Regions from separate parts of the Agromyces mangrovi (ex Wang et al. 2018) genome, predicted to be linked through region 1. Evidence: riboswitches for the same ligand, from Rfam matches in the RefSeq annotation. Region 1 holds a riboswitch; the other holds the start of a gene.
The links. A riboswitch is a leader RNA that binds a small molecule or an ion and turns the genes downstream of it on or off. The one in region 1 is predicted to bind glycine.

Region 1 (14,620 bases):
GGCAGCCCGATCGCGGTCAGCACGTGCGACGGCTCGTCGCTGCCGGCCGCGCAGGCCGACCCGCTCGAGCCCACGACACCGCGCTGCTCGAGCTCGAGCAGCACCGCCTCGCCGCTCGTTCCGGGGAACACGAACGATGCCGTGCCGGGCAGCCGGTGCTCGGCGTCGCCCGTGAGGCGTGCGGACGGCACGTCAGCGAGCACGCGCGCGACGAGCGCGTCGCGGGCGGCGGCGACGCGTGCCGCAGCCTCCTCCCGCTCGTCCTCCGCGAGACGCAACGCGGTCGCGAGCGCGACGGCGCCGGCCACGTTCTCGGTGCCCGAGCGCCGGCCCCGCTCCTGGCCGCCGCCGTGGAGCACGGGCTCCAGTGGCATCCGCCCCCTCGCCGCGAGCACGCCGGAGCCCTTCGGCGCGCCGACCTTGTGGCCCGAGAGCGAGAGCGCGTCGACGCCGAGCGCGCCGAGGTCGAGCGGCAGCCAGCCGGCCGCCTGCACGGCGTCGGTGTGCATCGGCACGCCGCGCGCGTGCGCGACGGCCGCGAGTTCGGCGACGGGCTGCACCGTGCCGATCTCGTTGTTCGCCAGCTGCACGCTCACGAGCGTCGTGTCATCGCGCAGCACCTCGGCGAGCTGGTCGGGGAGACCCGGCCGCCCGCGTCGACCGCCAGCATGGTGACCTCGAAGCCGTGCACGCGCGCGAGGAAGTCGACCGACTCGAGCACGGCCTCGTGCTCGATGGGAGTGGTGACCACGTGCCGTCCGCGCGGAGCGCCGAGCGCGATGCCCTTGACCGCGAGGTTGTCGGCCTCGGTGCCGCCCGACGTGAAGGTGACCTCGCCGGGGCGGCAGCCGAGCACCCGCGCGACCGCGGCGCGTGCGTCGGCCAGGGCCGCCGCCGCGGCCTCGCCCACGCGGTGGTGGCTCGATGGATTGCCGAACTCGCCGGTCAGGTACGGCCACATCGCCTCGAGCGCCTCGCGGCGCACCGGGGTCGTGGCGGCGTGGTCGAGGTAGATCACGGCCCGCCGACCACCACGTCGAGACCGAGGTCGAGCGAGCGCACGCTGTGCGTGAGCGCGCCGACCGAGATGACGTCGACACCCGTCGCCGCGATCGCGCTCACCGTGTCGAGGTTCACTCCGCCGCTCGCCTCGACGACCGCGCGCCCGTCCACGAGCGCGACGCCCGCGCGCAGGTCGTCGAGCGAGAAGTTGTCGAGCATGATCGTGTCGACGCCCGCCGCGAGCACGTCCTCGACCTGGTCGAGGCGGTCGACCTCGACCTCGAGGTGCGCCGTGTGGGGCATCCGCTCGCGTACCGCCAGCAGGGCATCGGTCACGCTCGTGCCGTCGGCCGTGAGCACGGCGAGGTGGTTGTCCTTCGCCATGACCGCGTCCGACAGCGAGAACCGGTGGTTGCGGCCTCCGCCGTCGCGCACCGCCTGCCGCTCGAGCACGCGCAGGCCCGGCGTGGTCTTGCGGGTGTCGACGATGCGCGCCCGGGTGCCGGCGACGGCGTCGACGTAGCTCGCGGTGAGGGTCGCGATGCCCGACATGCGCTGGGTGAAGTTCAGGCCGATGCGCTCGGCGCGCAGCACCGCCCGCGCCGGGCCGGCGACGCTCGCGAGCCGGTCGCCCGCGGCGAAGCGGTCGCCGTCGGGCACGACCTGCTCGACCGCGATGCGCGGGTCGACGAGGCGGAACGCGGCCGCGAAGACCGCGGCGCCGCTCATCACGCCGGGCTCGCGGGCGACGAGGTCGGCGCGCGCCTGCGCCGTGGCGGGGATGAGCGTCTCGGAGGTGAGGTCGCCCCACGGGGCGTCCTCGTCGAGCGCGGCCTGCACGATGCGGTCGAGCTGTGCGGGCGTGAGGGCGGTCATGCGGCCTCCGGGAGCGCGCCGAGCGCGGGATCGCGGTCGGGGTGGTCGAGTCGGTGGTGCGCGCCGCGCGACTCGCGGCGGGCGAGCGCGGCGTCGACCGTGAGGCGGGCGAGCAGCAGCAGGTTCGCATCCTCGATGGCTGAGACGGTGGGCGCCGGGTCGGCGGTCCACTCGTCGAGCCGGGCGGATGCCTCGGCCAGGCCGTCGCCCGAGCGCTCGAGGCCCGCACGGGTCCACATCAGGTCCTGGAGCGCAGCGCGAGAGAACGGCTCGCCGGCAGCGCGGGTGGCGAGGGCTGGGCCCGGGGCGTCCTGCCGCGCGCGCACGACCCCGTGCGCGGCCGGGAACGGCGCGTCGAGCACCCGCGCGGCGCGATCGGCGAACACGGCCGCCTCGAGCAGCGAGTTCGATGCGAGGCGGTTGGCGCCGTGCACGCCGGTGCGCGCGCACTCGCCGACCGCGAAGAGGCCGGGCACGCTCGTGCGCCCCCAGAGGTCGGTCGCGATGCCGCCCATCGCGTAGTGCGCGGCGGGCGTGACCGGCACGGGCTCGCGCGACCAGTCGAACCCGGCTGCGCGCGTTGCCGCATAGATGCCGGGGAAGCGCCGGGCGAGGAACGCGCCGCCGAGCGCGGTCGCGTCCAGGTACGCGGGTGCGGCGTCATGGCGTCGCATGGCCGCGGCGACCTCGCGGGCCACGACGTCGCGCGGCGCGAGCTCGGCGAGCGGATGCCGCGACGGCATGAAGCGCTCGCCGGAGGCATCCCGCAGCACCGCCCCCTCGCCGCGCACGGCCTCGGAGATCAGCGGGGCGCCAGGGGTCGCGAGCGCGGTCGGATGGAACTGCGTGAACTCGAGGTCGGCGACCCGGGCGCCCGCCCGCCACGCCGCGGCCACGCCGTCGCCGGTCGCGACCGCGGGGTTCGTGGTGCGGCCGAAGAGCTGCCCGGTGCCGCCCGTGGCGAGCACCACGGCGTCGGCCGGGCGGTCGACGAGCTGGCCGTCGATCAGGAGGCGTACGCCGCAGGCGCGGCCCCGGCAGGTGAGCACGTCGGCGAGCATCGCGTGCTCGACCAGCTCGACGGCGCGCGATCGCACGGTCGCCACGAGCGCCCGCATGAGCTCCGCGCCGGTCGCGTCGCCGCCCGCGTGCACCACGCGCGCACGCGAGTGCGCCGCCTCGAGCCCGCGTGCCAGCCCGGACTCGTCGCGGTCGAACCGGGCGCCGAACCGGATCAGGTCGCGCACGCGCGCCGGCCCCTCCTCGCACAGCACGCGCACGGCGGCGGGGTCGCAGTGCCCGGCGCCCGCGCGCAGCGTGTCGAGCACGTGCGCGTCGACCGAGTCGTCGGCGAACAGCGCGGCGGCGATGCCGCCCTGCGCGTAGCGCGTGCTGCCCTCGTCGAGCGGGCCCTTGGTGACCACGGTCACGCGGTGCCCCGCGTCGGCGGCGCGCACGGCCGCGAGCAGGCCCGCGAGCCCGCTGCCGACGACCACGACGGCGGCCATGTCAGCCCCGTGCGCCGGGGGTGGGCGCCGCGATGGCGTCGGAGACGCGCGTGCCCGCCTTCGCGACGGCGCCGGCGGGCGGCTTGGCCGCCAGCATCCGCTCGAGTGCCACCCGCGCGTGGCCCGCCACCTCGTCGGGCACCGTGATGGGGTTCACCGTGCGCCCCTCGACGAGCTCCTCGAGCACCCACGCCAGGTAGCCCGGGTGGATGCGGTACATCGTCGAGCACGGGCACACCACGGGGTCGAGGCAGAAGATCTCGTGCTCGGGGTGCTCGGCGGCGAGGCGCTGCACGAGGTTGATCTCGGTGCCGATGGCGAAGCTCGAGCCGGCCGGCGCCGCCTGGATCGCCTTCACGATGAAGTCGGTCGAGCCGTAGCCGTCGGCCGAGTCGACGACCGGCATCGGGCACTCGGGGTGCACGATCACCTGCACGCCCGGGTGCTCCGCGCGCGCGGTCTCGATCTGGTCGACGGTGAAGCGCTTGTGCACCGAGCAGAAGCCGTGCCAGAGGATGACCCGGGCATCCTGCAGCTCGTCCTCGGTCGAGCCGCCGAGCGGCTTGCGCGGGTTCCACATCGGCATCTGCTCGAGCGGCACGCCCATCGCCTTCGCCGTGTTGCGGCCGAGGTGCTGGTCGGGGAAGAACAGCACGCGCTGCCCGCGCTCGAACGCCCACTCGAGCACCGTCTCGGCGTTCGACGAGGTGCAGACGATGCCGCCGCGCTCGCCGCAGAAGCCCTTGAGCGCCGCCGACGAGTTCATGTACGTGACCGGGATGACCGGCACGCGGCCGTCGGCGTCGGGCTCGGTGCCGTAGACCTCTTCGAGCTCCTCCCAGCACTCCATGACGGAGTCGAGGTCGGCCATGTCGGCCATCGAGCAGCCGGCGGCGAGGTTCGGCAGAATGACGTCCTGGTGGGCGCCCGAGAGCATGTCGGCGGTCTCGGCCATGAAGTGCACGCCGCAGAACACGATCGCCTCGGCCTCGGGCTTCGCCTTGGCGGCGTTCGCGAGCTGGAACGAGTCGCCCACGAAGTCGGCGTGCCGCACGACCTCGTCGCGCTGGTAGAAGTGGCCGAGCACGACGACGCGGTCGCCGAGCGTGGCCTTCGCGGCTTCGATGCGCTCGTGCAGCTCGTCCTGCGACGCGGTGCGGTACGACTCCGGCAGGTCGCCCTGGCGGGGCGAGCCGGTCGGGATCACGTCGCCCATCGAGGACCCGGGGCCGTAGCCGATCGGCCCGCGGTCGAACTCCCAGGGGCCCTTCGCGAGCTCGGGCGTGCAGGTCTCGCCGGTCGTCGCGCCGGTCTGGATGAGCCGGATGCTGCGGTCGACGGATGCCGCGCGACGGACCTGTGCCTCGTCGCGGGCGGGGGGCGTTGCGATGGTCATGCTCTCATCCTCGGGTGGGGCAGGATCGGGTCGGTTGCGTCCCGATCGGGGTGCGCGCCGTTGCCGAGCGCGCGGGTTCTGGCGAGCGGCCCGGCGTCGGCCAGGTCGATCGAGGCGTCGTAGCGGTAGAGCTTCGGCGGCCGGTGCGGGGTGCCCGACAGGCGCTCGCCGGTGTCGACGAGCGTGCCGGACGCTTCCATCGTGCGACGGAAGTTGGCGGGGTCGAGCCGACGCTGCAGCACGGCCTCGTGCACCTCGCGCAGCTGCGCGAGGGTGAAGGTGTCGCCGAGGAACGCGTGCGCGATGCGCGCGTACTCCATCTTCGTGCGGAGGCGCCAGAGCGCGTACTCGACGATGCGGTTGTGGTCGAAGGCGAGGCGACCGAGCGAGTCGGCGGCGCACCAGCGCACGTTCTCGTCGGTCGTGGCGCGCTCGGCCTCGTCCGACTGCACGAGCGCCCAGTACACGACCGACACGACACGGCCGCCGGGCGAGCGCCCGAGCGCGCCGAACGTGTAGAGCTGTTCGAGGTACTTGGGGGAGAGGCCGGTGGTCTCGCCGAGCGTCCTGGCCGCGGCATCCGACAGCTCCTCGTCGTCGGGCAGCCAGCCGCCGGGCAGTGCCCAGTCGTCGAGGTACGGATCGCGCGTGCGGCGCACGAGGGGGATCCAGAGCGAGGGCAGGCCGGATGCCTCGTCGCGGCGCAGCGCGAAGATCACCGTCGACACGGCGAGGCGTGCGTCGTGCGTGCGCGCAGGCTCCAGCGGCATCCGCCCCACCCCTAAGTGTCACTCTGACTCGAAGCTCCAGCCATCTTAGTGTCACCCTGACCCGAACACCAAACCGCCCGCGCCCGCGACCACGCGAGATGCGTGCGGGGGATTCGCGGGTTCGGTTGGTAGGCTGTGCGCACAATCGCATATCGGGCCATCGACGCGTTGCGGGAGAGCCGGCTGGGCCGGCACCGAAGGAGCAAGCCTCCCCGCCAATCTCTCAGGTCACAGACCGCAGCGAGCAGGCCGCTCTGAAAAGCGGATGCCATGAGCATCCCGCCCACGGTGAAAGCGACCCCACGGGGCCGTGAAACTCTCAGGCACATGACAGAGGGGAGTTCTCGACCGCGGCAGCATGCCGCGCGCGCCGTGCGACGACAGGAGAACTCCATGACCGAACGCCTGAGCCCCCTCGATGCGATCCACCGCGCCGCCGGCGCGACCTTCACCGACTTCGCGGGCTGGCAGATGCCCGTGCGCTACTCGTCGGACCTCGCCGAGCACAGGGCGGTGCGCACCGCAGCCGGCCTGTTCGACCTCTCGCATATGGGCGAGATCGTGGTCGTCGGCCCCGAGGCCGACCGCGCGCTCGACTACGCGCTCGCCGGGAAGCTCTCGGCCAGCGTCGAGGGCCAGGCGAAGTACACCCTGCTGCTCGCCCGCCACGGCGGCGTGATCGACGACCTCGTCGTCTACCGCACGGGTGCCGACCGCTACCTCGTCGTCGCCAATGCGGCCAACGCCGAGCACGTCGCCGACGAACTGCGCGCCCGCACCGCGCCGTTCGACTGCGAGGTGTTCGACGAGTCCGACGACATGGCGCTCATCGCCGTGCAGGGGCCGAAGGCCCTCGAGATCCTCACGAACACGCCCGGCTTCGGCATCCAGGGCGACGGCAACGACCACGACGACTTCGTGCATGCCGTCACGGGCATGAAGTACTACCGCGCGGTCGCGGCCGAGTACGCCGAGCAGCCCGTGCTCGTCGCCCGCACCGGCTACACGGGCGAGGACGGCTTCGAGCTCTACGTCTCGCCCGACCAGGCGCCCGCCCTCTGGGAGGCGCTCGCAGAGACGGGCGAACCGCACGGCCTCGTGCCCGCGGGCCTCGCGAGCCGCGACACGCTGCGCCTCGAGGCGGGCATGCCGCTGTACGGCCACGAGCTCACGCGCGACACCTTCCCGGCCCAGGCGGGGCTCGGCCGCGTCGTCGCGCTCGGCAAGGAGGTCGACTTCGTCGGCCGCGCCGCGAGCGAGGAGGGGCCGGCGGCGGATGCCCCGGTGCTGGTCGGACTCGCGAGCGAGGGCCGCCGCGCGGGCCGCGCGGGGTACGCGCTCTTCGACGGCGATGGGGCGGATGCCTCCGAGGTCGGCGTGATCACGAGCGGCGCGCTGTCGCCCACGCTCGGCCACCCGATCGCCATGGCCTACGTGGCCCCGCGCCACGCGGCGACGGGCACCACCCTGTACGTCGACGTGCGCGGCACGCGCATCGCCGCATCCGTCGTCGACCTGCCGTTCTACCGCCGCGAGAAGTAAGGCGTCGCCCACCGGCATCCGCCATCGCCAGCCACCACGAACCGCACCGCACCGCACCGCACGAGCACCGCGAACCATCACCCGAGGGGAACCCCATGACCGACCTGAACGACCTGAAGTACACCAGCGACCACGAGTGGGTGCTGATCGACGAGGACCCCGCCGAGGGCGTCGACGCCGGCGGTGTGGTGGTGGGCATCACCGCCTACGCGGCCGACAAGCTCGGCGACGTGGTCTTCCTCGAGCTGCCCGAGGTCGGCACGGCCGTCGCCGCGGGCGAGGTCGTGGGCGAGATCGAGTCGACCAAGTCGGTGGGCGAGCTGATCTCGCCGGTCGACGGCACGGTCACCGAGGTCAACGAGCGTGCGGTCTCCGAGCCCGAGCTGCTCAACAGCGACCCGTTCGGCGACGGATGGCTGATCAAGGTCACGGTCGCGGAGATCCCCGGCGACCTGCTGAGCCTCGAGCAGTACCGCGAGGTCACGGGCGAGTGAGCGACACGTACGACCTCGACGCCTTCGGGCGCCGGCACATCGGCACCACCCGCGACGACCAGCGCCTCATGCTGGCGACCCTCGGCTACGACTCGCTCGACGCGCTCGTCGACGCGGCCGTTCCGAGTGCGATCCAGATGCGCGAGGTCATCTCCTCGTCGATCCCCGAGGCGGCGACCGAGCTGCGGGCGCTCGCCGAGCTGCGGGCGCTCGCCGACGAGAACACCGTGCGCACGTCGATGATCGGCCTCGGCTACTTCGGCACGATCACCCCGGCCGTGATCCAGCGCAACGTGCTCGAGAACCCGTCCTGGTACACCGCGTACACGCCGTACCAGCCGGAGATCTCGCAGGGCCGCCTCGAGGCGATGCTGAACTTCCAGACCATGGTCGCCGACCTCACCGGGCTCGACACGGCCAACGCGTCGATGCTCGACGAGGGCACGGCGGTGGTCGAGGGGATGCTGCTGGCCCGCCGCGCATCGAAGGCGAAGACGAGCCGCTTCGTGGTCGACGCCGACGCGCTGCCGCAGACGCTCGCGCTGCTGCGCTCGCGCGCCGAGGCCGTGGGCATCGAGCTCGCCGAGCTGCCGCTTGCCGACACCGACCCGTCCGAGCTGGGGGAGTGCTTCGGCGCGTTCGTGCAGTACCCCGGTGCGTCCGGCCGCATCTGGGACCCGACGGCCGTGTTCGAGGCCGTGCACGCGGGCGGCGGCATCGCCGTCGCCGCAGCCGACCTGCTCGCGATGACGCTCGTCACCCCGCCCGGCGAGCTCGGCGCCGATGTCGCGGTCGGCACCTCGCAGCGCTTCGGCGTTCCGATGGGCTTCGGCGGTCCGCACGCGGGCTACATGGCCGTGCGGAAGGGGCTCGAGCGCCAGCTGCCCGGGCGACTCGTGGGGGTGTCGCAGGATGCCGCGGGGCATCCGGCCTACCGGCTCAGCCTCCAGGCGCGCGAGCAGCACATCCGTCGCGAGAAGGCGACGTCGAACATCTGCACTGCGCAGGTGCTGCTGGCCGTGATGGCGTCGATGTACGCGGTGTACCACGGCCCGCGCGGCCTGCGAGCGATCGCGGCCCGCACCGCGGGAATGGGGCACCTGCTCGCCGACTTGCTCGCCGACCTCGGCCAGACGGTCGTGCACGACGCCTACTTCGACACGATCCGCGTGGTCGTGCCGGGCACCGCCGACCGAGTGGTCGAGCGCGCCCGCGAGCTGGGCGTGCACCTGTGGGCCGCCGACGAGGCGACCGTGCAGGTCTCGGTCGACGAGACCACCACGTTCGACGAGCTGCACCTCGTGACGCGCGCCTTCGGCGGGCCCGAGGAGCGCGGTTCGATCGCGCTGGAGGGCACCGCGATCCCGGCTGCACTCGAGCGCACCACCGCCTACCTCGAGCACCCGGTGTTCAACACGCACCACTCCGAGACGGCGATGATGCGGTACCTGAAGCTCCTCGGCGACCGCGATTACGCGCTCGACCGCGGCATGATCCCGCTCGGTTCGTGCACCATGAAGCTGAACGCGGCCACCGAGATGCAGGCCGTCACCTGGCCGGAGTTCGCGAACCTGCATCCGTTCGCCCCCGAGGCCGACGTGGTCGGCTCGCTCGCGCTGATCGAGCAGCTCGAGTCGTGGCTCGCCGAGGTGACCGGGTACGACACCGTGTCGCTGCAGCCGAACGCGGGCAGCCAGGGCGAGCTCGCGGGCCTGCTCGCGATCCGCGGCTACCACCGTGCGAACGGCGAGGCGGAGCGCACGGTGTGCCTCATCCCGCAGAGCGCGCACGGCACCAACGCGGCATCCGCCGTGCTCGCCGGCATGCGCGTGGTGGTCGTGGCCTGCGACGACCGCGGCAACGTCGACCTCGACGACCTGCGCCAGAAGATCGACGCCAACGCGGCCGAGATCGCCGCGCTCATGATCACCTACCCGTCGACGCACGGCGTCTACGAGCACGACGTGATGGACATCACGCAGGCTGTGCACGACGCAGGCGGCCAGGTCTACGTCGACGGCGCGAACCTCAACGCGCTGCTCGGCACGGCACGGTTCGGCGACTTCGGCGGCGACGTGTCGCACCTCAACCTGCACAAGACGTTCTGCATCCCGCACGGCGGCGGCGGCCCCGGCGTCGGCCCGGTCGCGGCGAAGGCGCACCTCGCGCCGTACCTGCCCGGCCACCCGATGGCGCAGCGCGCCGACCACCGCGAGCTCGTGCACGGCGGCGGCCCGGTGTCGGCGGCGCCGTACGGCAGCCCATCGATCCTGCCGATCTCGTGGGCCTACATCCGCATGATGGGCTCCGAGGGGCTGCGCGAGGCGACGGCCGCCGCGGTGCTCGCCGCGAACTACGTCGCCGAGCGCCTGCGCGACCACTACCCGGTGCTCTACACGGGCAACAACGGGCTGGTCGCGCACGAGTGCATCATCGACGTGCGCCCGCTCACCCAGGCGACCGGCGTCACGGTCGACGACGTGGCGAAGCGCCTCATCGACTACGGCTTCCACGCGCCGACCATGTCGTTCCCGGTCGCGGGCACGCTCATGGTCGAGCCGACCGAGTCGGAGGACCTCGCGGAGCTCGAGCGCTTCGTCGAGGCGATGATCGCGATCAAGGCCGAGGCCGACGCGGTGGGCCGCGGCGAGTTCCCCGCCGACGACAACCCGCTGCGCAACGCCCCGCACACGGCCGAGTCGATCGCGGTCGGCGAGTGGACCCACCCGTACACGCGCGAGCAGGCCGTCTTCCCGGTGCACTCGCTCGTGCGCACGAAGTACTGGCCGCCGGTGCGCCGCGTCGACCAGGCCTACGGCGACCGCAACCTCGTCTGCGCGTGCCCGCCCGTGGAGGCGTTCGCGTAGGGGCCGAGCGGATGCCGCGGGGCGGGCCGGCTCAGTCCCGGCTCGCCCGAGCGGCGGAGGCGACCGCCGCCGCCTCCGTGCGAGACCCCACTCCGAGCTTGCGCAGCACGGCGGAGACGTGCACGCTCACGGTCTTGCCGCTGATGAAGAGCCGCTCGCCGATCTCGCGGTTCGACAGCCCCTCGGCGACGAGGTCGAGCACCTGCTGCTCGCGCGCGGTGAGCTCGGCGTCGCCGCGCCCGGTGCGGTCGGCGGATGCCCCGAGCCGCAGCCCCGCACGCCCGGTGACGTCGTCCGCCATCCGCACGACCAGGCCGCTCCCGAGCGTCTCGGCCTCGGCGCGACCCCGGGCGAGGCGCTCGGCTGCGGCCTCGCGGTCGCCGGCGTCGAGCAGCGCCGTGCCCTGGCGCACCAGCCCGTAGCCGAACAGGTGCCGGTGGCCGTTGCCCGCGGCGAGCAGGTCGAGCGCGGGCTGCCACGCGTGCGCGCGCTCCGCCGGGTCGTCGGTCAGCTCGGCGTTCGCGATCGCGGTCCACACCGGGGCCGACTCCCAGTGCTGCAGGGCGTCGAGGGCTGCGCGCAGGTCATCGGGCGGTCGCAGGGGAGCCACGCCGAGATCGCGCATCGCGCCCACGGCGCGTGCGGCGGTGGCGAGGTGCAGCAGTCGATCGGCGGGCCGGTCGTCGCGTCCGTCGAAGATGATCGGCTCGAGCCGGGCGAACGCGGCCGCGGGGTCGCCGTTCGCGAGCAGCAGCTCCGCCTCGTCGTACGCGGCGCCGGTCTCCACCTGGCGTTCGATGCGCCCGACCTCGTCGCGACGGGCGCGGATCATCCGGTTCCACTCGTTCGCAGCGTCGAGGTCGCCCGACCACACGAGCATCCAGAGCTGCATGTGCTCCAGGAACCTGCGGAACGCCATCGGCGCGTCGGAGCGCAGCGTGCGGTCCAGGATGCGTCGGGCGCGGTCCCACTCGCCGAGTGCGAAGAGCGGTTCGGCCGCGTTCGAGGAGAGCATCACGCCGGTGCCGCGCTCCTCGCCCCGCTCCCGGGCCTCCTCGAGCGCGGACTCCGCCACTTCGACGGCCTCCCGGTATCGGCCGAGCTGGAGGAGCGAATCCGACAGGTTGATCGCGAGGCGCACGCGCGGTGCCCAGTCGTCGCCGGCGAACTCACGTGCTTGGGCGAATCGCTCCATGCCCTGCTCGACGCGACCCCAGTCGACGAGTGCGACTCCGGCGATGTTGGCACCGATGGATGCCGCGCGGTGCCCGTCCTCGCCGGCCGACGCTCCCACCTCGAGTGCGCGCTCGGCGATGTCGAGCGTGTCGTCGCTGCCCTGCATCATGTGCGCGGCGCTCAGGTCCGCGAGGATCTCGGCGCGCAGGACGAGTGCCTCGTGCGACGGATCGTCGGCGATGAGCGCGAGCCCGCGCTCCATGAGCGCCAGCGCACCGGGCTCGCCGATGCGGTACAGGTCGCGACCGTTGTCTCCGAGCAGGCCTGCCATGAGCAGCGGGTCGTCGCCCGCGGATTCCATCGCGAGCTCCGTGAGCGGAATCGCGCGAACGGCGTTGCCCGCGGCGCGGTGCGCGTGCGCCGCGGCCTGGAGCAGGTCGACGCGCGACATGCCGGCGACGGCCTCGGCGTCGGCCACCTGGTCCCAGATGTCGATCATGCGTTCGGCCATCGCCGCGACCGTCGACATCGCGTACGAGCGCTCGGATTCCTCGATCGCGCGTCGGGCCGCCGCGAACGCCTCGTCGTATCGTCGTGCGGCCAGGAAGTGCGTCGAGATCTCGACGTCGATGCCGGGTCCGGGCCGCGACTGCAGCGCCTCGGCGTACCGCGCGTGGTACCGCGAGCGCTCGCCGGGCATCAGCTCGCCGTCGACGACCTCGCGCACGAGCGCGTGCCGGAACGCGTAGCCCGATCGGTCGGTGACGAGCAGCCCGCCGTCGACCGCCTCGCGGATCGCGCGCTCGAGCGACTCGGTTTCGCCGCCGTGCACGGACTCGAGCAGTTCGTGCTCGACCCGCACGCCGCCCACCGCCATGAGCCGGAGCGCGGCCCGCGTGTCGCTCGAGAGGCGCTCGTACCGTGCCGCGAGCAGGTCGGTGAGCGAGTGCGGCAGGTCGTGTGCGCTCGCTCCGAGCAGTTCCTCGACGAAGAAGGGGATGCCTCCGCTGCGCGCGTAGAGCTCGTCGACCCGGTCGGCGTGCGCGACGCCCGCCATCTGCTCGACGCCCTCCCGGGTCAGCCGGGGCAGTTCGATGCGCGAGACGGCGCGCAGGCGGTCGAGTTCCGCGAGGTCGGTGCGCAGTCGGTGCCCGCGCGGCAGTTCGGCGGTGCGGGCGGTGAGTACCAGCATGGCGCGGGCGTCGCGCACGAGGCGGATGGCGTACTGGACGACGGCCATCGTGGAGGCATCCGCCCAGTGCACGTCCTCGATGACGAGCACGAGCGGCCGCCGCTGCGAGAGCGTCTCGACCAGGCGCAGGAAGCCCTCCTCGAGCAGGCCCGCGCCACCGGTCGGCGGACCGTCGCCGCCCCCGGGAACAGGGTGCGGAGTGCGTCGGCCGAGGGTCCGGCGGCGTCGCGCGCAGCCGGTTCGCCGAACTCCCGCACCAGCGCTCGCACGATCGAGCGGATCGGGATGAGTGGCGCCCCCGCGTCCGCGAGTTCGATGCACTGCCCGCGGGCGACGAATGCCTCGTCGACGCCCGCGGTGAACTCCTCGACGAGCCGGCTCTTGCCGATGCCCGCCTCGCCGCCGACGAGCACGACCTGCGGGTCGCCGTGCATCGCCGCCACGAGCGCGTCGCGCAGCGCCTGCATCTCGGCGCGCCGACCCGCCATGCTGCGAGTCGGTGCGGCGCCCACGGCGTCATCCTCCCACAGCGGTGCGGCCCGCGGTCGTGACCACGGGCCGCGTGCCGACGACCTGCTCAGAGGTGCTTGGTGCGCATGACCACGGCGTGGTGGTGCACGCGTGCGAGGTGACGGATGCGGAGGCGACGGCGGGCCCGTTGGTACCCGCGCACGAGTGCCCGGTCGATGCGGTGCCACGCATGCTCCGGCAGCTGGCCGCGCTCGGCGGCGACGCGCCGGTGCTCGAGGTCGGTGGCCTGGCGCTTGGCCTCGTGGGCGTAGAGCGCCTCGGCGACGACGGTGTTCGCGTAGTACATGATCCGATTCCCCCTGTGTGCGGCTCGTCGGGATCGTGCCGCCACCACTTCAGGTTGCCGCGACCCGCCGACGTCCGCATCGGCGGGTGCACCGGTCCGTCCTGCGGTCCGCGCGCACGCCGGCTCGGTGCGTGCCGGGGGACGTGTCCGTGCCAGCCGTCGTCCGCGCTGGTGCGTGCACCGAGGTCGCCCGGGTCCGGATCGAGCCGGGTTCGCCTCAGGACGCGCGGGTTCCCGTGGCTGCGCGCGCGAGCACCGCGGCCTCCGTGCGGCTGGACACGTCGAGCTTGCGCAGCACCGCGGAGACGTGGACGCTGACGGTCTTGCCGCTGATGAAGAGGCGTTCGCCGATCTGCCGGTTCGACAGGCCCTCGGCGACGAGGTCGAGGACCTGGCGCTCGCGTGCGGTGAGCTCGTCGTCGGGGACCGGCTCGTCGCGCGTGAGCGCGCCCCGTCGTGCGACGTCATCGGCGAGTCGCACGACGAGGCCGGCCCCCAGCGCGCGCGCCGCGTGGTCGCCGTCTCGCAGCGAGGCGGCGGCAGCGGACCTGTCGCCGCTCGCCAGCAGGTTCTCGGCTCGGCGCACCAGCGCATAGGCATGCAGGTGCCGGTGGCCGTGGTCGTCGAGCATGGCGGACGCGGCGTCGGCGAAGCGCTCGGCCGCGTGTTCGGGGTCGGGCTCGAGCTCCGCGCGGATGAGGGGCTCCCACGCGGGTGCCGACTCCCAGTCGTGCAACGGGGACAGCGCCGCGGAGAGGCGGCGGGCGACGGGACCGACATCCGCGCCCGAGGAACGCAGGGCGGCGACGGCTCGTGCGCCGCAGGCGAGCAGGTGCAGTCGGTCCGCCGCGCGGTCCGTCATGCCGTCGTGGGCGAGCGGACCGACCACCGCGAGGGCGCGGTCCGCGTGACCGTCGGCAAGGAGCTCCTCGGCCTCGTCGATGGCGAGGCCGAACTGCAGCTGCCGTTCGAACCGGGCG
Region 2 (14,620 bases), 560 kb from region 1:
CGCACCAGCGGCGGGGCGCGCCGATGCACCTGCGCATCCTCGGCGCGCTCGTGACCGCGAGCTTCGGCGGGCTGCTGGCGCTGCTGAAGGTGCTCGTGCACTGATCCGTTCGCGGCGGGACCGGTGATTCTCTCGCGGCCGACAGGTATCGCCCGACCCGCGCTCAGCGCGTCGGCGGGGCGAACCCCTTCGCGTCGACGCCGATCGCCGGGCTGACCAGCCGGCCCATGCCGGGGAGGTCGACGACCCGCATCGCCAGGTTGCGCATCCCGATCGCGAAGCGGCTCGACGGCACGAACCACCTCGCGGTCTTGCGCCCGGCCGCCTGCTTCTCGGTGACCGACGGTCGCACGCGCACCTCGAAGGCCTGCAGCGCGGCCTCGATCGCGTCCGCGCCCCCGCCGAGCGCGCCGACGTCGAGCGCCTCGCCGAGCGCGACGCCGCCGGAGAGCGCGAGCGACGCCCCCTGTCCGGCGACGAGCGAGACCGCGTAGGCACCGTCGCCGATCAGCACGACCCGGCGGTCGTGCCAGGCCGGCGCCTCGACCTGGGCGACCAGGTCGTAGTACACGTCGCCGACCGGTTCGGCCGCGAGCATCGCCGGCACGAACCCGCCGAGGTCGCCGAAGCGTTCCCGCAGCGCGGCGAGCGGATCGGACGGCATCTCGGCCGACTCCTCCTCGAACACGAAGAACGTGGCGAACAGGCCCGGCTCCACCTCGTAGACGCCGGCCATGCGCCCCGGCACGCTCATCATCACGAAGCGGTCGGCGATCGCGTCGTGCACCGCGTCGCTGCGGAAGAACCACGCCGCCGTGTGCAGGCCGAGCGGGCGCAGGAACCGCCCCTCGGGGCCGAAGACGTGCGCGCGCACGCCGGAGTGGATGCCGTCGGCGCCCACCAGCAGGTCGGCCTCGACGCGCTCGTCGCCGAGCTCGACCGTGACGCCGCCGTCATGCTGCACGACGCCCGTCACGGTGGTGCCGAAGCGCAGCTCGACCGCGGCAGGCAGGGCCTCGCGCAGCGCACGCTCGACGTCGCCGCGCAGCAGCGAGAACAGGCGCCCGTCGAGCGCGTCGCGCATGCGGTCGTACCGCAGCCGGGCGTGCGCGCGACCGTGCTCGTCGACCCACTCCACGCGATCGACCTCGTGCGCGCGCTCGCGCAGGTCGTCGAGGATGCCGATGCGCTCGGCCGCGTCGTACCCCGGCCCGAAGAAGTCGATCATGTACCCGCCGTCGCGCAGCTCGTGCGCGTGCTCGACGAGCGTGACCCGCCAACCGTGGCGCTCGAGCGAGATGGCGGCGGCGAGCCCGGCGATCCCGGCTCCGCAGATGACGGCGTGCATGCGCGGCTCCTCGGGTCGGGTACGGCGAGCGGATGCCTCGGGGCGAGGCTAGCCCAGCGGCACCCCGCGCGCAGCCATGAACGGCTGCGGGTTGATGCGGTACCCGTTCTGGAAGACCTCGAAGTGCAGGTGGCATCCGGTCGATGCGCCCGTGCTGCCCGCGCTCGCGATGTTCTGCCCGACGCTCACGGTCTGCCCGTAGCCGACGAACACCCCGCCCGAGCGGATGTGCGCGTAGCCGGTCGAGAAGCCGTTGCCGTGGTCGATCCTGATGAAGTTGCCGTAGGTGCCCGACCACCCCGCGTAGACGACCCTGCCGGACGCCGCGGCGTAGATCGGCGCCGAGCAGCCGGTCGCGAGGTCGGTGCCGTAGTGGTAGCTGCCCGAGCAGCCGCCGGGCGTGCAGATGCTCGTACGCGGGCCGTAGTAGCCGCTGATGTACCCGTACGCGGGGACCGCCCAGCCCTGGCTGCTGGTCGTGCCGCCGGGGAGCCCGCCGCCACCGCCACCGCCACCACCCGCGGCAGCAGCCGCCGCCGCAGCCGCCGCCGCAGCGGCCCGTGCGGCCGCGGCGCGCGCCGCGGCCTCGGCGGCCTTGCGCCGACGCTCCTCCTCTTCCTTCCGCTTGCGCTCGCCCTCCTGGTAGGCGGCGATCGTGGTCGCCTCCTTGTCCTTCAGGTAGGCGAGCTGCTGCTCGAGCTCGATCTTCTTGTCCTCGGACTCGGCGAGCGCGGCCTCCGCCGCAGCCTGCGCCTCCTGCGCGGCGACGAGGGCCTCCTCGGCCGCGATGCGCAGCACCTCGCGCTCGTCTCGTGCGACCGCGGCCTGCTCACCGAGCGCCTGCGCGGTGTTCGCGGCCTGCAGGGCCTCCTCGTAGACGCCGGCGGCGCGCTCGACCATCTTGCTCATGTTGCCGAGCTTGGCGAGCAGCTCGTCGGTCTCCTCGGCCGTGCCGGCCTCGAACATGAGGTTGATGCCGAGGTCGGTGCCGCCCGCGCGATAGAGCTGCGCGGCGAGCTGGCCGGCGTTCTCCTCGGCCTCGGCGGCCTCCGCCGCACTCTCGTCGGCCTGCTGCTGGATCTCCTCGGCGCGCCGGTTCGCGTCGTCGAACGCCTGCTGCGCCGCGAGCAGTTCGTCGGTGCGCCGTTCGGCTTCGGCGCGGGTCTCTGCCACGCGGGTCTCGAGTTGCGCGATGAGGTCGGTGATCTCGGTGACCGCGGCGGCGCCCGCTGCGGTGTTGGCCTTGGCCTTCTTCACCTCGTCCCACGTGGGGTACTCGGCGGCGGTCGCGGGCGCGGGCGTGGCGATCGACATGGTCGCGACGAGGAGGAGCGCTCCCAGCACGCCCACGACGCGGCGGACGGCGGGCGCGATCGTGCGCGCGCGGCTCGTTCGCCGCGGTGCGACCCCCGTCGCATCCCCCGCCGTGTGGTGCATTGCTCCCCGCTCCCGCCGTCTGGCCGGTTGGTCACGTTCGTCACATCTGTCACATACGCAACATCAGCCACAGTAACAACGGACCGTGCGATCCTCGGTATTGACGGCCGACCTGATGCTCGGCCCCCGGACGAGGGACGTGTCGAGCGTGACGCTACCGACGCGCCCGCCGGCAGCCGGGAGCGTCTTCGGCACGTCGTGGGATCGGTTCCGACCTCGTTTTGGAATCTGGCGGAACTGCACGTATGCTTGGCTGTCGGCGGTCGTGCCCAGCACGACACCCGGCCCCATCGTTTAGCGGCCTAGGACACCGCCCTTTCACGGCGGCAGCACGGGTTCGAATCCCGTTGGGGTCACGCTGAACGAAGGATACAATTTCATACGCAAGGCCCTGTGGCGCAGTTGGTTAGCGTGCCGCCCTGTCACGGCGGAGGTCGCGGGTTCAAGTCCCGTCAGGGTCGCTTCGGTCATGGGCTCTCCTCGAGAGCCCATATCCGTATCGGGAGCATCTTCGGATGCCCCGGCCGACCGCATCCTCGGATGCACCAGGCTCTGTAGCTCAGTTGGTAGAGCGCACGACTGAAAATCGTGAGGTCACGGGATCGACGCCCGTCGGAGCCACCGAAGAGAAGCCCGGGTTCGCCCGGGCTTCTTCGCGTTTCCGGCTGCGTGTGCCCGGAGCATCCGCTCGCTGCGAGCCCCTCAGCACTCGATGACGTTCACGGCGAGGCCGCCGAGCGAGGTCTCCTTGTACTTGCGCTTCATGTCGGCACCGGTCTCGCGCATGGTCGCGATCGCCTGGTCGAGCGAGACGTGATGCGAGCCGTCGCCGTGCATCGCGATGCGGGCGGCGTTGATGGCCTTGCTGCTCGCGATGGCGTTGCGCTCGATGCAGGGGATCTGCACGAGCCCGCCGACCGGGTCGCAGGTGAGGCCCAGGTGGTGCTCGATGCCGATCTCGGCCGCGTTCTCGACCTGCTCGGGCGTGCCGCCGAGGAGCGCGCACAGGCCGGCCGCGGCCATCGAGCACGCCGAGCCGACCTCGCCCTGGCAGCCGACCTCGGCGCCCGAGATGGAGGCGTTGCGCTTGCACAGGATGCCGATCGCCGCCGCGGTCAGCAGGAACCGCACGACCGCGTCGTCGTCGAGCTCGCGCACGAACCGGTCGGCGTAGTGCAGCACGGCCGGCACGATGCCCGCCGCGCCGTTCGTGGGGGCGGTGACGACGCGGCCGCCGGCGGCGTTCTCCTCGTTCACCGCGAGCGCGTAGAGGTTCACCCAGTCCATGGCGCGCATGGCGTCGCCGTCGTCCGCCGTGGCGTCGAGCTTCCGGAACAGGCCCGGGGCGCGGCGACGCACGCGCAGCGATCCCGGCAGCAGCTCGTCGTCGCTCGTGCAGCCGTTCTCGACGCACTCGCGCATGACCCGCCAGATGCGCAGCAATTCGGTGCGCGTCTCCGTCTCGGGCCGCCACGCGGCCTCGTTCGCGAGCATGACGCCGGCGATGTCGATCCGTTCGCGGCGGCAGTGGTCGAGCAGCTCGGCCGCACTCGCGAACGGGAAGGGCAGGACCGGGACCTGCTCGAAGACGGCCGGATGCCCGTTCAGGTCGTCCGCCACGAATCCGCCGCCGACCGAGTAGTACGTCGCCGTGCGCACGCTCGCGCCGCGCGCGTCGAACGCCTCGAACGTCATGCCGTTCGGGTGGCCTGGCAGGCGCTTTCGCAGGTGGAGCACGACGTCCTCGGCCGGGTGGAACGGGATCTCGCGGATGTCGCCGAGGCGGAGCGCGCCCTCCTCGGCGACGCGGGCCACGCGTGCACCGACGTCCGAGGTGTCGACCGTCTCCGGGTGCTCGCCGAGCAGGCCAAGGACGACCGCGGCATCCGACCCGTGCCCCTTGCCCGTCGCGCCGAGCGACCCGTACAGCTCGACCCGCACCCGGCCCACGTCGCCGAGGCGCCCGTCGGCAGCGAGCGCGTCGACGAACCGGCGCGCTGCGCGCATGGGCCCGACCGTGTGCGACGACGACGGGCCGATGCCGATCGAGAACATGTCGAGGGCGCTCAGCACGGTGCGCACCCGGCGATGAGGGGTGCGGATGCCCGTGGCATCCGCTCGGGTGCTGTGCACGTGGTGCAGGTCATCGGAACTCCCAGGTCGTGGTCGGCGCGTGCCGACGTCGGGTGGTTCCTCCCCGCTCTGTCGACGACCTGAGAGATTCGTGCGGCTCGCGCCGCCTTGCCCCGTCGGTGAGCCGGCCGCGGCCTGCTGCTTTCCAGAGTTCCCTGTCGTGACGGTGCGGGTGCCTGAGAGATTCCCGGGGAGGGACTTGCTCCTACGGCGCCGCCCGGCGGACCCGGGCGAGCTCTCCCGCCACGATGCGGGTGTTCAGTTGCTGGTCGTCACGCTAACACGGCGTGCCGCCGGTGCCCGGGCCGCTGCTCATGCGAGCACGACATCGTCGAACGACTCGAGGCGGATGCGGCGGGGCCGGAGTGCCTGCGCGCCGAGCACGTCGGCCGCCACGAGGTCGCCGAGGTCGACCCCCGCCACCGCGGCCACGTCGGCGACCGGCACCTGGAACGTGCGGAACGGGCCGAGCGGCGGCACCACGTCGCCGACGAGGCCCATCCGCCGCGCGAGCTCGTCGGCGTTCAGCTGCGGCGTCTGGTCGAGCAGGAAGGCCGCCGAGACGAGCGCCTCGCCCGAGACCCAGGCGACGACCTTCCAGAACGACAGCGGCACGCGGATGCCCCGGTACTCCGGGTCGGTCCGGCGCAGCACCGGCGCGGTGAACACGCTGATGCGGGCATCCGTCGCCTCGGCGAAGGCGAGCACGTGGTCCTCGAGGCCGAGCCAGAGCTCGCGCGACTGGTTGAAGCCGCTCGCCTGCGGGGCCGCGTTCGGGTAGGTGAACGTGTCGGCGTTCGCCTGCGCGGCGACCTCGGGCGCGCCCCAGACCGGGTCGCGCCGGCGCACGAGGTGACCACGGTCCAAGTCGTTGCGCAGGTACACCTCGGGGCCGGCCTGCGCCGACGCGGGCACGCGGTCGTCGAGCCGCCAGTCGTCGTCGCGGGGCAGGTCCAGCAGCAACGAGCCGTCGACGTTCACGCCCGTCACGGCGGCGAACCGGCGCACGGTGTCGAGCAGCACGCTGAAGTGCGTCGAGTCGAGCACGACGTGCCGCCCCGGCGGGGCATCCGTCACGTGCGGCAGCGGCACGGCGGTACCGAGGAAGCCCTCGTCGTAGCCCGCGCCGATCTCCCCCATCGCCCGCGCCCGCCTCAGACCCGTCGGGTGCGCAGCCGGTAGTCGTGCAGCGCGCGCACCGCGTGGTCGCCCGGCTGCACGTCGGCGAGCGCCTGGCCCGCGGCATCCGGCACCGGCTCCTCGGGCACGACCTGGGCGACCGCGCCCGTCGCACCCGAGCCGTGCACCTCGTGGTGCAGCCGCTCCATGTCGGCGTCGAGCTGCGCGGCCGTCACCGCGGCCTGCTTGAGCCCGTCGAGCAGCTCGGCGGGCACCTGCGCGTCGTACTTGTAGTAGATCTTGTGCTCGAGGCTGGCCCAGAAATCCATCGCGATGGTGCGGAACTGCACCTCGACCAGCACCGGCACGATGCCGTCGGAGAGGAAGATGGGCACCTCGATGATGGCGTGCAGGCTCTGGTAGCCGTTGTCCTTGGGCTCGGCGATGTAGTCCTTCACGCGCACGACCCGCACGTCGGACTGGCTGGTCAGCACGTCGAAGACGCGGTACACGTCGGAGACGAAGCTGCACGTCACGCGCACGCCGGCGATGTCGGTGATCTGCTCGCGGATGGCCTCGAAGCTCGGCTCGACGCCCTTGCGCTGTATCTTCTCGACGATCGAGTCGGCCGACTTCAGCCGGCTCGAGATGTGCTCGATCGGGTTGCCGCGGTCGGAGGCGGCGAAGTCCTCGCGCAGGATCGACAGCTTCGTGACGATCTCGTCGATGCCGAACTTGTAGCGCTGGAGGAAGCGCACGAACTCGTCCTGCAGCGCGCGCAGGGCCTGGAGCCCCTGGTCGTCGACGCCGTCGAACGCGGCTGCGGCACTGTCGAGGTCGGGTCCCGGGGTCGTTGGGGTCACGCGACGAACCTACGGGGGCTGTCTCTGGATCCGCTGTGCACACGCGATGAACCGTCGTGATAGGGCGACGGATGCCCCTGGGCCGGCCCGCGACCACGAGCCCGTCACACGCGCAGGCGCCCGCCCCGCGCGTGCGAGACTGAGCGCCATGCGTGCAGTCCTCGCCGTGCTCGCGGCGGCCGTGTGCTTCGGCACCACCGGCACGGCGCAGGCCCTCGGGCCGGAGGCCGATCCGCTCTCGCTGGGCGCGGCCCGCATCCTCATCGGCGGCGGCGCACTCGCGCTGATCGCCCTCGTGCTGGCCCGCCGCCGGCCGCGCGACCACGACGCGCTCGTGCCCGAGATGCCCGTACTCGACGGCGCGCCCACCGGTTCCGCGCCGACGACCGACGCGCGCCGCGCGCGCCTCGTCTCGGCGGCCATCGTCGTCGCCGGCGCCATCGGCGTGCTCGCCTACCAGCCCGCGTTCTTCGCGGGCACCGAGCGCAACGGCGTCGCGGTCGGCACGGTCGTGGCCCTCGGCTCGGCCCCCGTGCTCACGGGGCTGCTCGAGTGGGCGTTCCGCGGACACCGGCCGTCGGGCCACTGGGCGCTCTCGACCGTCGTGGCGACCGCGGGCATCGCGACCCTCGGACTCGCGAGCGGCGACGCCGAGCACGCGATCGACCCGCTCGGCCTCGCCGCCTCGCTCGGCGCGGGGCTGTCGTATGCGGTCTACGCGCTCGCGAGCAAGGGCCTGCTCGAGCGGAACTGGTCGGGGTCGGGAGCGATGGGCGCGATCTTCGGGTCGGCCGCGGTGGTGAGCCTGCCGCTGCTGCTCGCGACGGATGCCTCGTGGCTCGCCACTCCCGACGGGCTCGTGATGGGCCTCTGGCTGGGCCTCGTCACCACGACCCTCGCGTACCTGCTCTTCGCGGCCGGCCTCCGGCACCTCACCGCCGCGACCGTCTCGACGCTCACGCTCGCCGAGCCGCTGACGGCGACCCTGCTCGGGTTGTTCGTGCTCGGCGAGCGACTGCCCGTGGGCGCCGCGATCGGGCTCGCGGTGCTCGCCGCGGGGCTCACGATCCTGGCGCTGCCGGTCAGGCGCCGAGCAGTGCGGCCTCCAGCGCCGCGGTGATCGCTTCGAGCGACTCGTCGCGCGGCATCGTCGACTCGCCGTCGCCCGGCTGCACACCGTAGTCGCCGAAGTCGGCGTGGTTGGCGCCCTCGAGCTCGACGAACACCGCGTCGTCGGGCAGGAGGTGGGCATTGCCGGTGACGTCGTCGGGCGTGGTCAGCCCGTCGTTCGAGCCACTGATGCTGAGCACCTCGAGGCCCGAGTCGGCCAGGTCGTTCGCGCAGTAGCTGCCGAAGAGCACGAGCCCCGAGGCATCCGATTCGGGGTCGCCTGCGAGCATGCAGGCGCGCACGCCGCCGAGCGAGTGCCCGCCGACCCACCACTCGTCGACGTCCGGCGCCGCCGCCGTGAACGCGTCGAGGCTGCGGAAGTCGAAGAAGGCGAGGTTCAGGGTCGGCTTCGTGATGACGACCGTGGCGCCGGCGTCCACGACGCCGGAGAGCACGCGCAGGTAGGCGTACGGGTCGACCTTCGCGCCGGGGATGAACACCAGCCCGGTGCCCGATCCGCCGTCGACCGGCTGCATGACGACCGAGTCGGGCGTCGAGGTGATCTCGATCGCGGGGTCGCGCCACGCCTCGAGCGCAGCCTCGCGCTCGCCCTGGAAGACGGTCTGTGTCCACATCACGAACCCCAGCACGAGCAGCAGGAGCACCGCGACCGCCGCGGCGATCCAGCCGAGCGCACGCCTCATCCGCGGTGCTCGCCGGGTGCGCGCGCGAAACGGTCGGTGGCCTCGATCATCGCGTCCAGGATGCCCGGCTCGTCGAACGCGTGGCCGGCGTCGGGGATGATGCGGAGGTCGGCCTCGGGCCACGCGAGGTGGAGGTCCCACGCCGTCATCACCGGGGTGCAGATGTCGTAGCGTCCCTGCACGATGACGGCGGGAATGCTGCGCAGGCGCTCGGCGTCGCGGATGAGCTGCCCCTCCTCCCACCAGCCGCCGTGGCGGAAGTAGTGGTTCTCGATGCGCGCGAACGCCGTGGCGTACTCGGGCTCGGTGAACTTCGCGATGGTCTCCTGCTGCGGCAGCAGCGTGATGGTCGACGACTCCCACCGCGACCAGGCGATCGCCGCGGGCTGGTGCACCGACGGGTTCGGGTCGTCGAGGAGGCGCCCGTAGGCGGCGATCATGCGGTGCCGCTCGCGCTCGGGCACCTGCTCGACGAAGTCCTCCCAGAGATCGGGGAAGATCGCCGACGCCCCGCCCTCGTAGAACCACTCGAGCTCGGATCTCCGCAGCGTGAACACGCCCCGCAGCACGATCTCGGTCACGCGGTCGGGGTGCGTCTCGCAGTACGCGAGGGCGAGCGCGCTGCCCCACGACCCGCCGAGCACCTGCCAGCGGTCGATGCCGAGATGCTCGCGCAGCTTCTCGATGTCGGCGACCAGGTGCCAGGTCGTGTTGACGCTGAGGTCGGCTTCGGGCTCGCTCGCGTGCGGGATGCTGAGGCCGCAGCCGCGCTGGTCGAACAGCACGATGCGGTAGCGCTCGGGGTCGAACAGGCGCCGGTGCGCCGGGCTCGTGCCCCCGCCGGGCCCGCCGTGCAGGAACACCACGGGCTTGCCGTCGCGGTTGCCGGACACCTCCCAGTAGATGTGCTGTCCGTCCCCCACGTCGAGCATGCCGGTCTCGAGCGGCTCGATCTCCGGATACATCTCGCGCATGCTTCACGATATCCGCCGATCGGATGCGGCATGCGGCCGCCGTCCAGCGAGTCGTCGTACGTTCGGGCCATGCGACCCACCCGCGACACCCCCGAACCCGGCCAGGAGTCCGTCTGGGACTACCCACGACCGCCCGCGATCGACGCCTCCGGCGAGCGCGTCGAGATCGTGCTCGGCGGCGTGACCGTGGTCTCGACGCGCGACACGATTCGCGTGCTCGAGACGAGCCATCCGCCGACCTACTACCTGCCGATCGCGGCCTTCGCAGCGGGGGCGCTGCGACCCGCGGCGGGCAGCTCCTACTGCGAGTTCAAGGGCGGCGCACGCTACTTCGACGTGCTCGGCGGCGACGCGGTGGCCGAGCGGGCCGCGTGGAACTACCCGACGCCGACACCGGGATTCGAGGTGCTCGCCGACCGGGTCGCGGTGTACCCCGGCCGCATGGACGCGTGCACCGTCGACGGCGAGCTCGTGCGCCCGCAGCCCGGCGGCTTCTACGGCGGCTGGATCACCGATCGGGTCGCCGGCCCGTTCAAGGGCGCGCCCGGCACCATGGGCTGGTGAGGGCACCGGGCGTTCACCGGGCGGATGTAGGCTCGCGCACATGAGCGGCACACCGGTCACGATCACGATCACCGGCGCCGGGGGGCAGATCGGCTACGCACTGCTCTTCCGCATCGCCTCGGGCGCGATGCTCGGCCCCGACACGCGCGTGCGGCTGCGGCTGCTCGAGATCCCGCAGGGGCTCGGCGCGGCCGAGGGCGCGGCGCTCGAACTGCAGGACGGCGCCTTCCCGCTCCTCGACTCGGTCGACGTGACGGATGACGCGGGCCGCGCGTTCGACGGCGCGAATCTGGGGCTGCTGGTCGGCGCCCGCCCGCGCGGGCCCGGCATGGAGCGCGCCGACCTGCTCGAGGCGAACGGCGGCATCTTCGGCCCGCAGGGCGCGGCCATCAACGCCGGCGCCGCCGACGACGTGCGCATCGTCGTCGTCGGAAACCCGGCGAACACCAACGCGCTCATCGCCGCCGCGCACGCGCCCGACGTGCCCCGCGACCGCTTCACCGCGCTCACCCGGCTCGACCACAACCGCGCGCTCGGGCAGCTCTCCGAGGCGCTCGACGCACCGGTCGCCGACATCTCGCGCGTGGCGATCTGGGGCAACCACTCGGCGTCGCAGTTCCCCGACGTGTCCCACGCGACCGTGCGCGGGCGCCCGGTGCCCGAGGTGCTCGACGAGCAGATGGGCGCGGATGCCGCGCGCACCTGGCTCTCGGACGTGTTCATCCCGCGCGTTGCCCAGCGCGGCGCCGAGATCATCCGGGTGCGCGGGTCGAGCTCGGTGGCATCCGCCGCCTCGGCCACCATCGACCACGTGCGCGACTGGGTGCACGGCACCGACGGTGCGTGGACGAGCGCGGCCGTCGTCTCGACGGGCGAGTACGGCGTGCCCGAGGGGCTCGTCTGCTCGTACCCCGTGACCGCCGCCGACGGCACCTGGCACGTCGTGCCAGGGCTCGAGCCCGACCCGTTCGCCGCCCAACGCATCGCCGCGTCGGTCGAGGAGCTCGTGGCCGAGCGCGATGCGGTGCGGGCCCTCGGCCTGCTCTGAACGACCGCTCGTCTAGGCTCGTCGCGTGGCCACGCAACCCTCCCCCGCAGCACGACGCAAGCAGATGATCGCCGGCATCGTCGTCGGGTTGATCGTCGGCGTCGTGATCAGCCTCGTGAGCGGGTTCTGGCTGTGGCTCGCCGCCGGCGCGGCCGTGGGGCTCGCGAGCGGTGCGCTGCTGAAGCCCCCGGCCCAGTAGTCCGCGAACGGCGAGGGCCGACCCGCTCGGCGGCTCGGCCCTGCGTACGTGCCAGACGGCGCTACTTCTTCGACTTCTCCGGCACCGGCGCGGTGCCAGACGCGCGCTGCGCCTCGAAGTAGGCGCGCGCCTCGTCCTGCCGCTTCGCCTCGGCACCGGTCGCGATGCTCGCGCGCAGGTGCTCGGGCTCGAAGCCGAACGCGTCGACCAGGTCGAGCGCGTGCGGGCGCAGGCGCGCGATCAGGCGGTCGACGTAGGCCGTGACGGCCTGGGCGCGCTGCGGCGAGAGGCGGCCGTGGATGAGGTACCACGACATGTGCTTCTCGAGCAGCCCGAGGCCGAACAGGTCGCGCAGCCAGGTCAGCACCTGCTTCGTGCCCTCGTGCTCGGTCTGCTCGAGGCCGCGCGTGAACGCCTCCCACTGCAGCAGCTCGGCGTGCGCGCGCGCCGCCTCGATGAGCTCGTTCTGGTTCGCGTTGAACAGCGCCGCCGACTCGACCTTCGAGAGCTTGCGCGCGTCGCGCAGGCGACCGGCGATCTCCTCGACCATGGTCTCGACGCGGTCGGTGAGCAGGCCGCGCTGCGTGTCGGGGTCGCGCAGGTCCTTGACCGAGCGGGCGGTCGAGCCGAAGTCGCTCACGGTCTGGGCGATGCGGCGCAGGCCGCTGCCGTGGAGCGCGCGGTCGGCCGCCTGCGACACCACGTAGCGTGCCAGCGCCCCGGCGTCGGCACCCGCGAACTTCTTCGAGTAGTCGGTGAGCAGGCGCTTGGCGACCAGCTGCAGCAGCACGTTGTTGTCGCCCTCGAACGTGACGTAGATGTCGAGGTCCTGGCGCAGGCCGACGAGGCGGTTCTCGGCGAGGAAGCCGGCGCCGCCGCAGGCCTCGCGCGCCTCCTGCAGGGTGTCGAGCGCGTGCCAGGTCGACAGCGGCTTGAGCGCCGCGGCGAGGGTCTCGAGGTCCTGGCGGTCCTCGTCGGTGTCGGCCTTGCCGCTGAACACCGCGTCGAACTTCACGAGGAACTCGTCGTGCGCGAAGACCTGCGCGTACGTGGTCGCGAGACGCGGCAGCAGGCGGCGCTGGTGCCGCCCGTAATCGAGGAGCACCTCCTCCTCGGTGTCGCTCGCCGCGTTGAACTGGCGACGCTCGCTGCCGTAGCGGATCGCGATCGCGAGGGCCATGGCCGACGCGGTCGTGGCGGCGCCGTCGAGCGAGACGCGTCCCTGCACGAGCGTGCCGAGCATGGTGAAGAAGCGGCGGCCCGGGCTCTCGATCGGGCTGGAGTACGTGCCGTCGGCCGCCACGTCGCCGTAGCGGTTCAGCAGGTTCACGCGCGGCACGCGCACGCCCGAGAAGTGCAGGCGCCCGTTGTCGATGCCGTTGAGGCCGCCCTTCAGGCCGTCGTCCTCGCCGCCGATGCCGTCGAGGAACGCGCCCTCGTCGTCGCGCAGGTGCACGTAGAACGCGTGCACGCCGTGGTTCACGCCCTTCGTGACGAGCTGCGCGAACACGACCGCGTCCTTGCCGTGCAGCGCCGCGTTGCCGAGGTAGTCCTTCCACGCGCCGCGGAACGGCGTGTCGATGACGAACTCCTCGGTGTCGGGGTCGTAGGTCGCGGTCGTGGCGATGGAGGCGACGTCGGAGCCGTGCCCGGTCTCGGTCATCGCGAACGCGCCCGGCACGTCGAGGGTCATGATGCCCGGCAGGAACGTCTCGTGGTGGTACTCCGTGCCGAGGTGCAGCACCGCCGCACCGAACAGGCCCCACTGCACGCCCGACTTGATCTGCAGGCTCGGGTCGGCGAGCACGAGCTCCTCGAACGCGGCGATGTTGCCGCCCGCGTCCTCCTGGCCGCCGAGCGACTTCGGGAACGCCCGATTCACGTGCCCGTTCGCGACGAGGTAGTGCAGCTGTCCGAGCACCCGCTCGCGGTGCTCCGCCATCGACTGCCCGTCGATGCGCTGCACCTCGGGGCGCTTCGCGACCTCGCGCGACGAGAGGCGGATGTCGGCCCAGGTGCCGAGGAGCTGCCGGCCGAGCGCGGCGATGTCGATGCTCGGCTCGGGCTGGGTCGCATCCTCACGCTGCTCGATCGTGGGCTGCGCGTCGGTGTCGGGGCGAACGGCGGTGTCTGCCATGCGATGTCCTCTCTGCACGGATATTCGAGCATCACGGTAGGTCTCTCACAATCAACCGCCAACCGACCTGTGCAGATGCCACAATCGGGCGACGCGTCGGGCGCCGCGTCGATTGTGCGCTCCCCACATGCGCCACCGGCAGGCGGGTGGCCGCGGGCCTCAGCGCCGGAAGTACGCGTTCGCCTTCGGCGAGAACAGCAGCGCGAGGATCAGCACGCCGAACGCGATGCTGAAGTACTCGGCGATGGCGGTCGGCGTCGCCACGATGACCCACACCGACCCCGCGATGGAGAGCACCTCGACGATCGTGACCACGATGCGGGCGACCCGGCTGCCGCTCAACAGGCCCGCCGCGACCGCGATCGCCACGACGCCGATGATGATCGACACGATCGCGACGGTCGTGAGCGCCGCTCCCCGCCGGCGGCCTCGGCCAGGTCGGGGTCGGTGCCGAAGAGCAGCACGAGCGCGCCCGCGAGCACGTCGAAGAAGCCGCCGATCCAGGTGAGGATGGCGACGAACGTGACGCCGCCGGGTCGCCTGGCCACGGTGCCCACGCTCAGTCGACGGTCGGCTCGGCGGGCGCGAGGCCGCGGAAGTAGCGGTTCGAGTCGGGCATCCAGAGCAGGGTGATCGCCGCGATCGCCACGAGCGCGCTGAGGATCTCGCCGGCGACGCCCGCGGGGTTCATGACGCCGATCACGATCGACGCCATGGCGCTCAGCACCTCGAGCACGGTCACCGCGATGCGCGAGACGGGGTTGCCGCGCAGCAGCCCGATCGCGGCGACGATCACGATGACGCCGAGGAGCAGCGAGACGGTGGATGCCGCGATCAGCGCCCCGGTGCCGCCGAACTGGTCCGCGAACTCGGGGTCGGAGGCGGCGGTGAACAGCAGGATCGCCGCGAGGATGTCGATCGCGGCGCCGATCCAGACGAGGAACGCCACGATGGTGACGCCCAGCGGTCGCTTCGGTCCGAACT

Region 2: another riboswitch for glycine. It lies ahead of QUE38_RS04605 (L-serine ammonia-lyase); the one in region 1 lies ahead of gcvT (glycine cleavage system aminomethyltransferase GcvT).

The regions. Positions count from the first base shown of each region.
Region 1 covers NZ_AP027737.1:397,548-412,167, reverse strand. The annotation lists partial or broken gene QUE38_RS01910 (cysteine desulfurase family protein) at 1-1,018, opposite strand, end outside; gene nadC (carboxylating nicotinate-nucleotide diphosphorylase) at 1,015-1,878, opposite strand; gene nadB (L-aspartate oxidase) at 1,875-3,386, opposite strand; gene nadA (quinolinate synthase NadA) at 3,388-4,782, opposite strand; gene QUE38_RS01890 (NUDIX hydrolase) at 4,779-5,552, opposite strand; glycine riboswitch at 5,714-5,800, shown strand; glycine riboswitch at 5,802-5,893, shown strand; gene gcvT (glycine cleavage system aminomethyltransferase GcvT) at 5,946-7,094, shown strand; gene gcvH (glycine cleavage system protein GcvH) at 7,190-7,588, shown strand; gene gcvP (aminomethyl-transferring glycine dehydrogenase) at 7,657-10,455, shown strand; gene QUE38_RS01870 (helix-turn-helix transcriptional regulator) at 10,487-12,913, opposite strand; partial or broken gene QUE38_RS17350 (AAA family ATPase) at 13,066-13,257, opposite strand; gene QUE38_RS01865 (hypothetical protein) at 13,401-13,640, opposite strand; gene QUE38_RS01860 (helix-turn-helix transcriptional regulator) at 13,858-14,620, opposite strand, start outside.
Region 2 covers NZ_AP027737.1:959,885-974,504, forward strand. The annotation lists gene QUE38_RS04575 (hypothetical protein) at 1-104, shown strand, start outside; gene QUE38_RS04580 (FAD-dependent monooxygenase) at 164-1,348, opposite strand; gene QUE38_RS04585 (M23 family metallopeptidase) at 1,397-2,692, opposite strand; tRNA gene QUE38_RS04590 (tRNA-Glu) at 3,069-3,141, shown strand; tRNA gene QUE38_RS04595 (tRNA-Asp) at 3,173-3,246, shown strand; tRNA gene QUE38_RS04600 (tRNA-Phe) at 3,334-3,406, shown strand; gene QUE38_RS04605 (L-serine ammonia-lyase) at 3,488-4,840, opposite strand; glycine riboswitch at 4,986-5,069, opposite strand; glycine riboswitch at 5,073-5,171, opposite strand; gene QUE38_RS04610 (DNA/RNA non-specific endonuclease) at 5,231-6,058, opposite strand; gene QUE38_RS04615 (GTP pyrophosphokinase) at 6,073-6,900, opposite strand; gene QUE38_RS04620 (DMT family transporter) at 7,049-8,020, shown strand; gene QUE38_RS04625 (alpha/beta hydrolase) at 7,983-8,714, opposite strand; gene pip (prolyl aminopeptidase) at 8,711-9,688, opposite strand; gene QUE38_RS04635 (DUF427 domain-containing protein) at 9,758-10,252, shown strand; gene QUE38_RS04640 (malate dehydrogenase) at 10,293-11,300, shown strand; gene QUE38_RS04645 (HPP family protein) at 11,326-11,499, shown strand; gene QUE38_RS04650 (acyl-CoA dehydrogenase family protein) at 11,561-13,636, opposite strand; gene QUE38_RS04655 (hypothetical protein) at 13,796-14,026, opposite strand; gene QUE38_RS04660 (hypothetical protein) at 13,975-14,184, opposite strand; gene QUE38_RS04665 (hypothetical protein) at 14,196-14,620, opposite strand, start outside.